One region of the Streptomyces sp. NPDC021012 genome, then DNA from elsewhere that is predicted to be linked to it. Evidence: riboswitches for the same ligand, from Rfam matches in the RefSeq annotation. Region 1 holds a riboswitch; each other region holds the start of a gene.
What was found. A riboswitch is a leader RNA that binds a small molecule or an ion and turns the genes downstream of it on or off. The one in region 1 is predicted to bind cobalamin.

Region 1 (3,275 bases):
AGTGCTTCGTCGGGTACGCGGAGAGGACGAGCGCGAGCTTCTTCTCGGCGTTCGGGATGTGGCGGAGCCGGGCGTGCCGGACGGCGATGCCGGCGACGCGGGCCGCGCGCTCGGCGTCGGCGACGTACGCGGGCAGGCCGTCCTCGTCGATCTCCTTGAAGGAGAACGGGACGGTGATGAGGCGGCCGTCGAACTCGGGCACGGCGACCTGGCTGGCGGCGTCCAGCGGGGACAGCCCCTCGTCGTTCTCCTCCCACGCCGACCGCGAACCCGTCAGGCACAGGGCCTGGAGGATCGGCACGTCGAGCGCGGCGAGCGCGCCCGCGTCCCAGGCCTCCTCGTCGCCTCCGGCCTGCGCCTCGGCGGGCTTGGTGCCACCGGCCGCGAGGACGGTGGTGACGATCGCGTCGGCCCCGCGCAGTACGGAGACGAGCTCCGCCTCGGGGGCGCGCAGGGACGCCACGTACAGCGGGAGGGCGCGGGCCCCGGCGTCCTCGATCGCGCCGCACAGGGCGTCGACGAAGGCGGTGTTCCCGCTCATGTGGTGGGCGCGGTAGTAGAGCACGGCCACGGTCGGGCCGGTCACGTCGGCCTTCGGCGTCCGCTCAAGGGGCCCCCAGGTGGGGGCGGCGGCCGGGGCCTCGAAGCCGTGGCCGGTGAGCAGGACGGTGTCGGAGAGGAAGCGGGCCAGCTGCTCCAGGTTCGCCGGGCCGCCGTGCGCCAGATAGGCGTGCGCCTCGGTGGCGACGCCGACGGGGACCGTGGAGGCCTCCATCAGCTGGGCGTCGGGAGCCTGTTCGCCGCTGAGCACGACGACCGGCTTCCCGGCGGCGCGGATCGCGTCCAGGCCCTCCTGCCAGGAGCGGACGCCGCCCAGGAGCCGTACGACGACCAGGTCGACGCCGTCGAGCAGGTCCGGGAGGTCGGCGAGCGGGAGCCGGGAGGGGTTGGCGAAGCGGTACTCCACCGGCCCTCCGGCCGCACGGGCGCTGAGCAGGTCGGTGTCGGAGTGCGACAGCAGCAGGAGCATGGCGAGCTCAGGCCTTCCTCGGGGTTGTCCGCGCCCCGGGTGGTCGTGTGGGATGGGGCCTCCCCTCGCTCGAGCGAAGCCGAGAGCTTGGGGAAGGGAGTTCCTGACTCACCCGTGCCATGGCTGGTACGGGCTCACAGTGGCGGGACCGCGCCGGATTCTCACCGGGCTTCCTCCCCGGGGTCCTGGGACCCCATGCCGCTCTGCATCCTAGATCGTGCCGTGGGCGGGCCCCAGGGAGCGTCGGGGTCGGCCGGATCACACCGGGGATCACACCGGGGCGCACGGCGACGACGCGGGCGGAGCGCCGGCGGCCCGGGAGCGCCGGAGGCGGCAAGCGCCGGCAGCCCGAACCACCGAGCGTCGGCAGGCATCGACGAACCCGGGGCGCCGAAGGGAGCAAGCCCCGGCAGGCCCGGAGCGCCAAGGACCGGCAAGCCCCAGCAGGCCCGGAGGGCCGGAAGTCGGCCGGATCACACCCGGTGGTCAGCCGGTTCCCCGTGGGTATGCTCGCCGCCATGCCGCCCACCCCACCCCCGACGCCCGAACCGGGCGAAGCTCGCGTACGGGACCGTGGCGACGCCTGCCCCGGGGCGCTGCGCCTGCATCCCGCCGACGACGGACGTCTGGCCCGACTGCGCCTGCCCGCAGGGCGCTTGACGGTACGTCAGACCGAGGTGCTGGCCCGTGCGGCCGAGGGTCTGGGCGACGGGCGGATCAGCATCACCTCGCGCGGCAACGCCGAGCTGCGCGGGCTCGGCGAGGGCTGCGGGGCCGAGCTCGCCGCGCTCCTCTCCGAGGCCGGTCTGCTGCCCTCCCCCACCCACGAGCGCGTCCGCAACATCGTGGCCTCGCCCGGCGCGGGGCTCGACGGACTCGGCTGCGCGGACGTGCAGTTGTGGGCGCGCGAGCTGGACGCCGCGCTGTGCGCGGAGCCCCGGGCGGCATCCCTTTCGGGACGGTTCCTGTTCGTCCTGGACGACGGGCGCGGGGACGTCGCCGGGCTCGGCGGCGATGTGAGCTTGGTCGCAGGACCGGACGGGTCCGCCCTCCTGCGCCTCGGCTCGCGGGCGTTCCGGGTGGCCGAGCCCGTCCGCGCCGCCCTCACCGCCGCCCTCGCGTTCCTCGACGCCGCCGAGGCCGCCGGGAACGGGGCCTGGCGGCCCCGCGAACTGCCCGAGGAGCACGTGCCCGACTGGGCCGGGGCCCTCGCGCGGGCCGGGATCACGGCGGAGCCCGTACCCGTACCGCCGCTTCCCGCGTCCCCGCCGCCCGCGCCCGGCCCGCTCGGCGAGCGCGCCCTGCACGTCCTCGCCCCGCTCGGCCGGCTGACCGCCGCCCAGCTGCGGGCCCTGGCCGACGGGGCCGAGGAGCTGCGGCTCACGCCCTGGCGCGGGGTGGTCGTCGTGGGAGCCGCCGACCGGCTGCCCGACCTGCCCGACCTGGCGGCGCACGGCCTGATCACCCGGCCCGAGCTGCCCTCGGTCGGGGTCAGCGCCTGCACCGGACGCCCCGGCTGCGCCAAGTCCCTCGCCGACGTACGGACGGACGCCGGGCTCGTCCGCCGAGGGGGCCTGCCCGTCCACTACTCCGGGTGCGAGCGCCGCTGCGGCCACCCGCACGGCACCTGGGTGGACGTCCTCGCGACCGGCGACGACACCTACCTGGTGGACGGCGTCCCCACTCCCCGTACCTCCCTGCCCGAAGCAGTGACCACGGCCCGCAGCCTGCCGACCCACACGAGATGAGCGAGAGCACCAGGATGTTCGACTACGAGAAGGACGGGACGGAGATCTACCGCCGGTCCTTTGCCACGATCCGCGCCGAGGCGGACCTCGCGGGCCTGCCCGCCGACGTCGCCCAGGTGGCGGTCCGGATGATCCACGCCTGCGGCATGACCGACCTCGTGCAGGACATCGCGTACTCGCCGGGCGTCGTCGCGAGCGCCCGCGCCGCCCTCCAGGCCGGCGCGCCCATCCTCTGCGACGCGCAGATGGTCGCCAGCGGCGTCACCCGCAAGCGGCTGCCCGCCGACAACGAGGTGCTCTGCGCCCTCTCCGACCCGGCCGTCCCCGGCCTGGCCGCCGAGCTCGGCACCACCCGCTCCGCCGCCGCCCTCGAACTGTGGCGGGACCGCCTCGAAGGCTCCGTCGTCGCCATCGGCAACGCCCCGACCGCCCTCTTCCACCTCCTGGAGATGATCGCGAAGGGCGCGGGGAAGCCCGCCGCCGTCCTCGGCATCCCG
Region 2 (3,275 bases), on a different contig from region 1:
TCGAGGCGATCGTCGCCGTCGGGGCGATCGCCAGGAGGAGGCTGTTGCGCATGCCGGTGGAGGCGATGCGCTCGCGCAGCGCGGCCCAGCGCTCCGGCCAGTTGAGCTCCACGTCGTAGTGGTCGGGGTGCAGGACGCCGCGGGCGGTGCGGGTCTTGTCCCAGGCCGGGAGCGGGCCGCTGCGCTCGGCGAGGTCGGCGGAGGCCTCGTACGCCGCGAGCATGATCCGCTCGGCGATCTTCGTCGACAGGGCGCGCGCCTCGGCCGAGTCGAACGGCAGCTTCAGCTGGAAGAAGACGTCCTGGAGGCCCATCGCGCCCAGGCCGACCGGACGCCACTTGGCGTTGGAGCGGCCCGCCTGCTCGGTCGGGTAGAAGTTGATGTCGACGACCCGGTCGAGGAAGGTGACGGCCGTGCGGACGGTCTCGTCCAGGCGCGCCCAGTCGATGTCCCCGCCGGTGACGAAGGCGCCGAGGTTGACCGAACCGAGGTTGCAGACGGCCGTCTCGCCGTCGTTGGTGACCTCGATGATCTCGGTGCAGAGGTTCGAGGAGTGGACGACCGTGCCCGGCTCGGCCGTCTGGTTGGCCGTGCGGTTCGAGGCGTCCTTGAAGGTCATCCAGCCGTTGCCGGTCTGCGCCAGGGTCCGCATCATCCGGCCGTACAGGTCGCGGGCCGGCATCGTCTTGCGGGCCAGCCCGGCGGCCTCGGCCCTGCGGTAGGCGGCGTCGAACTCCTCGCCGTACAGGTCGACGAGCTCGGGCACGTCCGCCGGGGAGAACAGCGACCACTCGGCGTCGGCGTTGACGCGGCGCATGAACTCGTCCGGGATCCAGTGCGCCAGGTTCAGGTTGTGCGTACGGCGCTGGTCCTCGCCCGTGTTGTCGCGGAGCTCCAGGAACTCCTCGATGTCCGCGTGCCAGGTCTCCAGGTAGACGGCGGCGGCGCCCTTGCGGCGGCCGCCCTGGTTCACCGCGGCGACGGAGGCGTCGAGGGTCTTCAGGAACGGCACGATGCCGTTGGAGTGCCCGTTGGTGCCGCGGATCAGCGAACCGCGGGCGCGGATGCGGGAGTACGACAGGCCGATGCCGCCCGCGTGCTTCGAGAGGCGCGCGACCTGGTGGTAGCGGTCGTAGATGGAGTCCAGCTCGTCCTGCGGGGAGTCCAGGAGGTAGCAGGAGGACATCTGCGGGTGGCGGGTGCCGGAGTTGAAGAGCGTGGGGGAGGACGGCAGGTAGTCCAGGCGGCTCATCAGGCCGTACAGCGCCGCGACTTCGTCGAGCGCGCGGGCCGAGTCGTCCTCGGCGAGGCCGCAGGCGACGCGCAGCATGAAGTGCTGCGGGGTCTCGATCACCTTGCGGGTGATCGGGTGGCGCAGCAGGTAGCGCGAGTAGAGGGTGCGCAGACCGAAGTAGCCGAAGCGGTCGTCGCCGGCCGGGTCGATCGTGGCGTCGAGCCGGGTCGCGTGCGCCGCGACGAGCTCGGCGGTGCGGTCGGCGATGAGGCCCTCGCGGTGACCGACGGCGACGGAGGCCGAGAAGGAGACGGCGCCCTGGCCGGCCGCCTCGTCGGCGATCGTGATGGTGAGGAGCCGGGCGGCGAGCCGGGAGTACGCGGGGTCATCGGCGATCAGGCCGGCGGCCGCCTCGGTGGCCAGCTCGCGCAGCTCCGCCTCGTCCGACGTGGCGCTGCGGCCGCGCAGCGCGGCGGCGGCGACCTTGCCGGGGTCGGTGTCCGGGAGGTCGGCGGTGAGATCGGTCAGGGTCCGCAGGAGTACGGTCCCGGGGCCGTCGGTCTCGATCGCTGCGGCCGGATCGGCGGGCGCGATGGTCACGTGGGGGCTCTCCCTCGCTCGGCTCGGGGCCATGGCGGGGGGAGGCGGGCAGGCGGGCACCCGTACGCGCGGGCGCGCCGCGTCCACCGGCCCACTCCGCGAGGCCCGGACGTCTGTGACACCCGGAACGGACGGACCGGGTGCGCTGCCGGCAGGTCCTCGGACTCGCTCCGTACGAAGAACGAAACCTCACGAAGCACACCGTTGCGGGACAGTTCCGGATTCGCGCCGGATTTCCCTGCGTCGACAGCGAGGACGAGCATACATGTGGGGGGCGCCGCTCATTGCACCCCCCACATGTTGTGTCGGTCCCGGGAGTTACAACTCCAGGGCGTACGTGCGCAGCGAGTGATCGGGGACCGGCTCCCAGTCCCGCTCGGGGGTGCGGACGAAGCCGAGCCGCTCGTAGATCCGGTGCGCGGAGACCATCAGACCGGCCGTGGAGAGCACCAGCCGCGCACACCCGGGAAGGGCCCGCGCCCGGTCCACGCAGGCGCGGACGAGGGCCTCTCCGACGCCCCTGCCGCGCGCCGCCGGAGCGACCACGAGCATCCGGAACTCGGCCTCGCCGGGGACAGCGATGTCCGCCCAGGGGGTGCCGCCGGGGGCGAAGGTGACCCCGCCGACGATCCCGCCGTCGGCGTCGACGGCGACGAGCACCTCGCTCTCGCGGGCCCGGCGGGCCGTGTCGCGGAGCACGTCCAGGTAGAAGTCGTCCTCTCCGTGCAGCAGCAGCCCGTCATTCAGATAGGTGAACCCGGTGAGGTCGCCGAGCTGCTCGTACTCCTCGGGCCGTACCGCCCTGATCGTGAAGTCCATGCCCGCCAGTCTGCCGCGCCCGGTCATGCGGAGGGGCCCGGGTTTCTCCTGGTGAGATCCCGGGCCCCTCTTCGACGTGTCCGTGGGTCAGTGCGCTCCGGCGCCGACCTTCGGGAGGTCGCGGACACCGGCGTCGCCCGCGTCCGCCGTGTAGTCCTCCGGGGAGGTCTCGTCGACGCCCTCGGGGGCCTTGACGGCCTTGAGGACGAAGGTCAGGACGACCGTGACGAGGACGTTGAGCACGAAGGAGGTGAGGCCGATGTAGCCGATCTCGCCGATGCCCGGGATCTCGGCGGCCGAGCCGCCGAAGTGCTTCTGGGTCGGGCTGGCGACGCCGTACGCGGCGGCCGTGCCGTAGACCATGCCGACGGCCCAGCCGGCGAGCAGCGCCCAGCGGTGGAACCAGCGGGTGAACAGGCCGCCGACCAGGGCCGGGAAGGTCTGCAGGATCCAGATGCCGCCGAGCAGCTGGAAGTTGATGGCGACCGTCTTGTCCATGGTGAGGACGAAGATGAGGGCGCCGACCTTCACCAGGAGGGAGACCAGCTTGGAGACCTTGGTCTCCTGCTCGGGGGTCGCGTCCTTCTTGATGAAGTCCTTGTAGATGTTGCGGGTGAAGAGG
Region 3 (3,275 bases), on a different contig from region 1:
CGACGAAGCCGATCGCGCCGGCGGCGGAGACCAGGGCGGCCGTCAGGAGGGCGGTGACGCACAGCAGGACGAGCCGGGTCCGCGCGACGGCGACGCCGAGCGAGGCGGCGGCCTCCTCGCCGAAGGCGAAGGCGTCCAGGGTCCGCGCGTGCCCGCCGCAGATCAGCAGGGCCGCCACGAGGACGGCGAGGCACACCCGCACCTCGCTCCAGCCGGCCCCGGAGAGCGAGCCGAGCAGCCAGAAGAGGACGCCCCGGGTGGTCTCGGCGTCGGCGGCGGTCATCACGACGAAGGAGGTGAGGGCGGAGAAGAGCTGCATCGCGGCGACGCCGGCGAGGACCACCCGGTCCGTCGAGCCGCCGAGGGTGTGGCTCAGCAGCAGCACGAGCGCGAAGGAGACCACGGCCCCCAGGAACGCCCCGCCGGTGACGGAGAGGAGGCCGCCGCCGACACCGAGGACGACGACCGCGACCGCGCCGGTCGAGGCGCCGGAGGAGACGCCCAGGACGAAGGGGTCGGCGAGCGGGTTGCGCAGCAGCGACTGCATCACCGCCCCGCAGACGGCGAGTCCGGCGCCGCAGACGGCGGCGAGGAGGGTACGGGGCAGCCGCAGGTCCCAGACGATCCCGTCGCGGATCGGCGAGAGTTCGGAGGCGCCGCCGCCGAGGTGGGCGGCGACCACGGACCCGACCTCGCCGACGCCGATGTCCGCCGGGCCGATGGTGATGGCCACGGCCACGGACAGGCCGAGCAGGACGAGCCCGGCCACGGTCCACAGCAGCGCCGTGAGGCGTACCGGCCGGGCCGGCCGGGTTGCCAGGAGGGGCGTGCTCACTTCGCGAGACCGTACGAGCGGAGCGCGGCCGCCACCTTCTCGATGCCCTCGACGGTGCGGAGGGTGGGGTTGAGCGCCTGGCCGCTGAGCAGGACGTAGCGCTTGTGCTTCACGGCCGCCATGTTCCGGGTGACGGGGTCGGACTCCAGGAACTCGATCTTCTTGGCGGCGCTCTCGGCGGACTGCGCGCGGCGGGTCAGATCGCCGAGCACGAGGACGTCGGGGTCGCGGTCCGCGACGGTCTCCCAGTTGATCTGGGGCCACTCCTCGCGGGTGTCGTCGAAGACGTTCTTCGCCCCGAGCGCGTTCGTGACGATCCCGGGCGCTCCGCAACAGCCCGCCATGTAGGGCGACTTGGAGTCCGAGTACCAGTAGAGGACGGTGGCGTCGGTGAAGTCGGCCGCCGCCGTGGCCTTCGCCACCCGGGCCTTGAGCCCGGCCACGAGCTTCTCGCCGCGCTCGGGGACCGCGAACACCCGGGCCAGGTCGCGGATCTCGCCGTAGACGGTCTCCATGGTGAGGGGGCGGGTGCGGACGCCGTCGCCGTCGCCGCTGTTGTCCTTGCCGACGCAGTCGGTGGGCGAGAGGTACGTGGGGACGCCGAGCTGCTCGAAGCGCTCGCGGGGCGCCACTCCGCCCTTGCCGAGGGTGTACCCGAACGAGGCGGCCACGAAGTCGGGTTCGGTGTCGAGGACCTTCTCGAAGGAGGGGTAGCGGTCGGCCAGGCGCGGCACCTTCGCGTTCTCCCGCTCAAGTCCCTTGAGCACCGGGTCCGTCCAGGTCGCGGTGCCCACCATGCGGTCGGCGAGGCCGAGGGAGAGCATGATCTCCGCCGCCCCCTGGTCGAGGGCGACGGCCCGGCGCGGGGCGCGGTCGACGCGGACCGGCCGTCCGCAGTTCTCGTCGAGGGTGACGGGGTACCCGTGCTCGGGGGCGCTCTTCCCGGACGGCGCGGAGGACCCGCCTCCGCAGCCGGTCACCGTCGCGGTGAGGAGCAGGACGCCGGCCAGGGCGAGCACGGCGGAGCGGACGGGGTGTGCGAGCGGCACGGGAACTTCCTCTGCGGCCACGGCTCATACGCGGAGCCTGTCGTACGGTCCTCCCCGGGCGGCGGCGTGCCGCCGGGGCCGCCAGCAGGTCTTCGGACTCGGGGTCGGCCGGACGGGGCGCCTTCCCGGGCCCGTCGTGCCGCCCAGTGGCCGATGCTCCGCCCGTCGCCCTCACCGCTGCGCGTCAGTTCCGGTCTTCCACCGGATTCCCTGACCCGTGCACGTACCCGTTCAGGTGCGTACAAAGGTGCGACTGGCCTCGGCACAGTACCACCGGGCGGCGCCCCCGCCCCGGGGCCCGGTCCGTGTCAGACGCGCAGCTCCCTGGCCTCGAAGCGGCCGTCTCCGAGGACCAGGACGAAGGAGACCTGCTGCCCCTCGGAGACCGTCCGCGTCGCGCTCTCGATGTCCTCCGCGCGGAAGTACACCTGCTCCTCGGACCCCATGGGGACGACGAAGCCGTACCCGGCGAGACGGTTGAAGGAGTGCACGATCCCTTTGCTTCTGCCTTCCACGGCGGCCTCCTCGTCGTCGCCTCGGGGAGATGTCTCAGGGGAGATGTACCCCGCCCGGCCGCCTTTCGCCACCGCCGCCCTCCGGACGGCGCACCACCCTTAACGATCTAGTACAATGTTCAACAGAGGTCCGCTGCCGAAGATCCCCCGTTTCCGGCAGCGGGCCTCACCCTTTTCGCCCTCGCCCTTTTCGTCAGCGCGAGTCCGGCCGGACCCAGACCGTGCCGCGGGCCTCGTACTCCAGCATGGCCTCCAGGCCGTTCGCCGCCTCGGGGCCGAGCTCCCGGCGGACCAGCCAGAGGGCGAGCTCCAGGCCCGAGGTGACGCCGCCGGCGGTCACCAGGTCGCCGTCGTCCACCACGCGCGCGCCCTTCAGGACGCCGCCCTGCCGCTCCAGGTCCGGTCGGGCCTTGTGGTGGGTGGTGCAGGGGCGGCCCCGGGTGAGCCCGGCGGCCGAGAGCAGCATGACGCCGGTGCACAGGGCGCTGACGGTGAGCCCCGGCCGGACCGCCGCCGCGAGGGCGCGGGGCAGGACGCCCCGGTCGAGCTCGGCCCAGACGCCGGGGCTGTCCCGGCGCGCGTAGCCGCCGCCCGGCACGACGAGGAGGTCGGCCTCGCGCGGGGCCCAGGGGTGCTCGACGCGGACCTCGGTGCCGAAGGCGGCGGTGACGGTGCCGGGCCCGTCGACGGAGACGTACCGGACGTCCACCGGACGCTCGGAGAAGAACCCCGAGGCGGAGAGCACCTCGTAGGGGGCGGCGAAGTCGAGCTCCTCGACGCCGTCGAAGAGGACGAGGTGCACCCGGAGCGGGCGGCGCTCGGACGCGGCGGCGGCGGCCGTGGCGGCAGCGGTGGCGGTGGCGGTTCCCGTGACGC
Region 4 (3,275 bases), on a different contig from region 1:
CGATGCCCATGTTCACGATGTCCGTGCGCCGCAGGTTGATCTCGGCCGGACTCCCCGCCCCCTCGCAGATCACGGCGTCATACGTGCCCCGGAGCTCCTCCAGGCACGCCATCACCGGCTCGAAGAGGGCCTGCTGCCTGCCTCCGTGGTAGCCGCGGGCGCTCATCTCGCCCACCGGCTTGCCCATGAGGACGACCTGGCTGGAGCGGTCGCTGCCGGGCTTGAGCAGCACCGGGTTCATCAGGGCGGTGGGCTCGACCCGGGCGGCCTGCGCCTGCATGGCCTGCGCGCGGCCGATCTCGGCGCCCTCCCGGGTGACGAAGGAGTTCAGGGACATGTTCTGTCCCTTGAACGGAGCGACCTTGATGCCCTGCCGGACCAGCCAGCGGCAGATGCCGGCCGTGACGACGCTCTTGCCCGCGTCGGACGTGGTCCCGGCGACGAGCAGCCCCCCACCCCTCATGCGTTCCTCCGCTTCAGCGCGCTCGCGATCATGCGGCCGCCCACGCAGGCGGCCAGGGTCAGTCCGGTGATCCGGCGGGAGAGCCGGACCGCGCGGTCGATGTCGGCGACCTCGACGGGTCGCCCCTCCCCGTTGAGGACGGGCCGGTGCTCGACCCGCCCGGCGTACGAGAGGGTCCCCCCGAGCCGTACGCCGAGGGCGCCCGCGAAGGAGGCCTCGACGGGGCCCGCGTTGGGGCTCGGGTGCTTCGAGGCGTCCGCCCGCCAGGCCCGTACGGCTCCGCGCGGGTTCCCGCCGGCGACGGTCGCGAGGGCGGCGGTCAGCCGGGCGCCGGGCCAGCCGGCCACATCGTCGAGGCGGGCCGAGGCCCAGCCGTACCGCAGGTGGCGGGGGGACCTGTGGCCGACCATCGCGTCGAGGGTGTTCACCGCGCGGAAGCCGAGCAGGCCCGGCACGCCCGCGACCGCTCCCCAGAAGAGGGCGCCGACGACCGCGTCGGAGGTGTTCTCGGCGACGGACTCGACGACCGCGCGGGCCATCGCGGGACCGTCGAGGGACTGCGGGTCGCGCCCGCACAGGTGCGGCAGCCGCTCCCGGGCGACCTCCAGGTCCCCGGCGGCGAGGGCGCCGCCGATCGCGCGGGCCTCGCGCCCCAGGGTCGTACCGCCGACGACGGCCCAGACCGAGGCGGCGGTGAGGGCGACGGAGGCCGCGCGGCTGCCCCGTACCGCCCGGGCGGCGAGGGCGCCGGCCGCGACGGTGGCGCCGGCGCAGACGGCGGTGTGCAGGGCGCCCCAGCCGCGGTGGTCGTGCCACAGGGCCTTCTCGACCCGGGCCGCGGCCCGGCCGAAGGCGGCGACGGGATGGCCGCGTCGGGGGTCGCCGACGAGCAGGTCGACGGCGAGACCGGCGGCCGCGCCGTACGCGAATCCGTCCGGGGAAAGGCGGCTGGCTCTGGAGGGGGTGGGGCTGCGGCCGGGCATGGCGCTGTGTCCTCACTCAGGGTCCGCGCCCTGGATCGACGTGACCGGCGGCGAGAGTTCCTGACTCCCGGACCCTTCGGATCCGGTCACAGTGGCGGGACCGCGCCGGAATCGCACCGGACTTCCTCTACAGCAGCCGTAATGGCCCCGGCAGTCCACCACGGCCCGAGAACAGCCGTCAACTCACCCTTGACCTGCATCGCGTCACTGTGCGAAGCACCACAAACACGACGGCGGGGCGGCCCGCACCCGAAGGTGCGGACCGCCCCGCCGGTCACGCCCGGAGCGTCAGGCGACGATCAGGTAGATGCCCCACGCCACGGCCGCCAGGCACAGGGCGAAGCAGGCGTAGGCGCCGGTGCGGGCCAGGGCGGCGGAGCCTCCCTGGGCGGCGGCCCGCTCCTGCTTGGAGAGGCCGACGACACCGAGGGTGAAGAGGCCCACGAGGGCGACGGTCGCCACGAGGCTGACTCCGAAGACGGAGCCGAGGGCTGCCCAGTCGATCTTCATGCTTGGTTCCAGTTCCTTAGACCGCGGCCGGGGCCGGGGGAGCGGCCGGGTCCGTGGGGACCGGCGCGGGGATGGTGGTCTTCAGGTCCTCGTCCGCGACGGCGGCGACGGAGCCGGCCGGCGGCGGGGTGACGGCCGCGATCGCGGTGGTCACGACGCCCTCGGGCTCGGCGTCGGCCTCGACCTCGTTGACGTTGGTGTGGTCGACCGGCTGGCGGCGGGAGACGAGCCAGATGCCGACGCAGGAGGCGGCGAGGAAGGCCGCGACGACGTAGACGCCCCAGTCGCCCTGGCGGGCGACGTACTCGGCGCCCGCGCCGACCAGACCGGCGGCCGGCAGGGTCAGGCCCCAGGCGACGAACATGCGGGTGGCGGTCGACCAGCGGACGACACCGCCCTTGCGGCCCAGACCCGCGCCCATGACGGCGCCGGAGACGGAGTGCGTGGTGGAGAGGGAGAAGCCCAGGTGGGAGGAGGCCAGGATGACCGTGGCGGCGCTGGTCTGGGCGGCGAAGCCCTGCTGCGGCTGGAGGTCGGTGAGGCCCTTGCCCATGGTGCGGATGATGCGCCAGCCGCCGAGGGCCGTGCCCAGCGCGATCGCCGTACCGGCGGAGACGATGACCCAGACGGGCGGGTTGGCACCCGAGGGGAGGGAGCCGCCGGCGACCAGGGCGAGGGTGATGATGCCCATCGTCTTCTGGGCGTCGTTGGTGCCGTGGGCGAGGGAGACGAGACCGGCGGAGGCGATCTGTCCGACCCGGTAGCCCTTGGCCGTGTCCTTCTCGGAGGTCTTGGCGCCGATCTTGTACGTCAGCTTCGTGCCCAGCATCGCGGCGATTCCGGCGACGATCGGCGCGGCGACGGCCGGGATGAGGACCTTGGAGACGACGACATCGCCGTTGACACCGCTGACGCCGATCGAGGCGACGGTCGCGCCGATGAGGCCGCCCATCAGGGCGTGCGAGGAGCTGGAGGGCAGTCCGACCAGCCAGGTCACCAGATTCCAGAGGATCGCGCCGACGAGCGCGGCGAGGATCACTTCGGGCTGGATGCCGTCCTCGTTGACCAGTCCCTTGGAGATCGTCTTGGCGACCTCCACGGACAGGAAGGCGCCGACGAGGTTCAGCACGGCGGACATGAGCACCGCCGTCTTCGGCTTGAGGGCACCGGTCGAGATGGTCGTGGCCATCGCGTTCGCGGTGTCGTGGAAACCGTTCGTGAAATCGAACACGAGAGCTGTCACGACCACAATGGCGAGCAGCAGCGTGATGTGTTCCATTTACCCAGGCAATCGTTCGACGTCAGTGTTTCGTTGAACG

Region 2: it holds a riboswitch for cobalamin, as region 1 does, so the genes downstream of both, ACH4TP_RS01545 (ribonucleoside-diphosphate reductase subunit alpha) here and cobN (cobaltochelatase subunit CobN) in region 1, are expected to answer to the same signal.
Region 3: it holds a riboswitch for cobalamin, as region 1 does, so the genes downstream of both, ACH4TP_RS10290 (ABC transporter substrate-binding protein) here and cobN (cobaltochelatase subunit CobN) in region 1, are expected to answer to the same signal.
Region 4: it holds a riboswitch for cobalamin, as region 1 does, so the genes downstream of both, ACH4TP_RS28350 (cobalamin biosynthesis protein) here and cobN (cobaltochelatase subunit CobN) in region 1, are expected to answer to the same signal.

The regions. Positions count from the first base shown of each region.
Region 1 is NZ_JBIRQU010000005.1:198,442-201,716, forward strand. It holds gene cobN (cobaltochelatase subunit CobN) at 1-1,030, opposite strand, end outside; cobalamin riboswitch at 1,109-1,242, opposite strand; gene ACH4TP_RS18390 (cobalamin biosynthesis protein CobG) at 1,537-2,778, shown strand; gene ACH4TP_RS18395 (precorrin-8X methylmutase) at 2,775-3,275, shown strand, end outside.
Region 2 is NZ_JBIRQU010000001.1:341,828-345,102, reverse strand. It holds gene ACH4TP_RS01545 (ribonucleoside-diphosphate reductase subunit alpha) at 1-1,834, opposite strand, end outside; cobalamin riboswitch at 1,967-2,110, opposite strand; gene ACH4TP_RS01540 (GNAT family N-acetyltransferase) at 2,153-2,653, opposite strand; gene mctP (monocarboxylate uptake permease MctP) at 2,741-3,275, opposite strand, start outside.
Region 3 is NZ_JBIRQU010000003.1:109,439-112,713, reverse strand. It holds gene ACH4TP_RS10295 (FecCD family ABC transporter permease) at 1-835, opposite strand, end outside; gene ACH4TP_RS10290 (ABC transporter substrate-binding protein) at 832-1,884, opposite strand; cobalamin riboswitch at 1,971-2,096, opposite strand; gene ACH4TP_RS10285 (cold-shock protein) at 2,193-2,399, opposite strand; gene ACH4TP_RS10280 (DJ-1/PfpI family protein) at 2,593-3,275, opposite strand, start outside.
Region 4 is NZ_JBIRQU010000009.1:282,234-285,508, forward strand. It holds gene ACH4TP_RS28345 (cobyric acid synthase) at 1-463, opposite strand, end outside; gene ACH4TP_RS28350 (cobalamin biosynthesis protein) at 460-1,446, opposite strand; cobalamin riboswitch at 1,480-1,622, opposite strand; gene ACH4TP_RS28355 (hypothetical protein) at 1,735-1,956, opposite strand; gene ACH4TP_RS28360 (anion permease) at 1,973-3,235, opposite strand.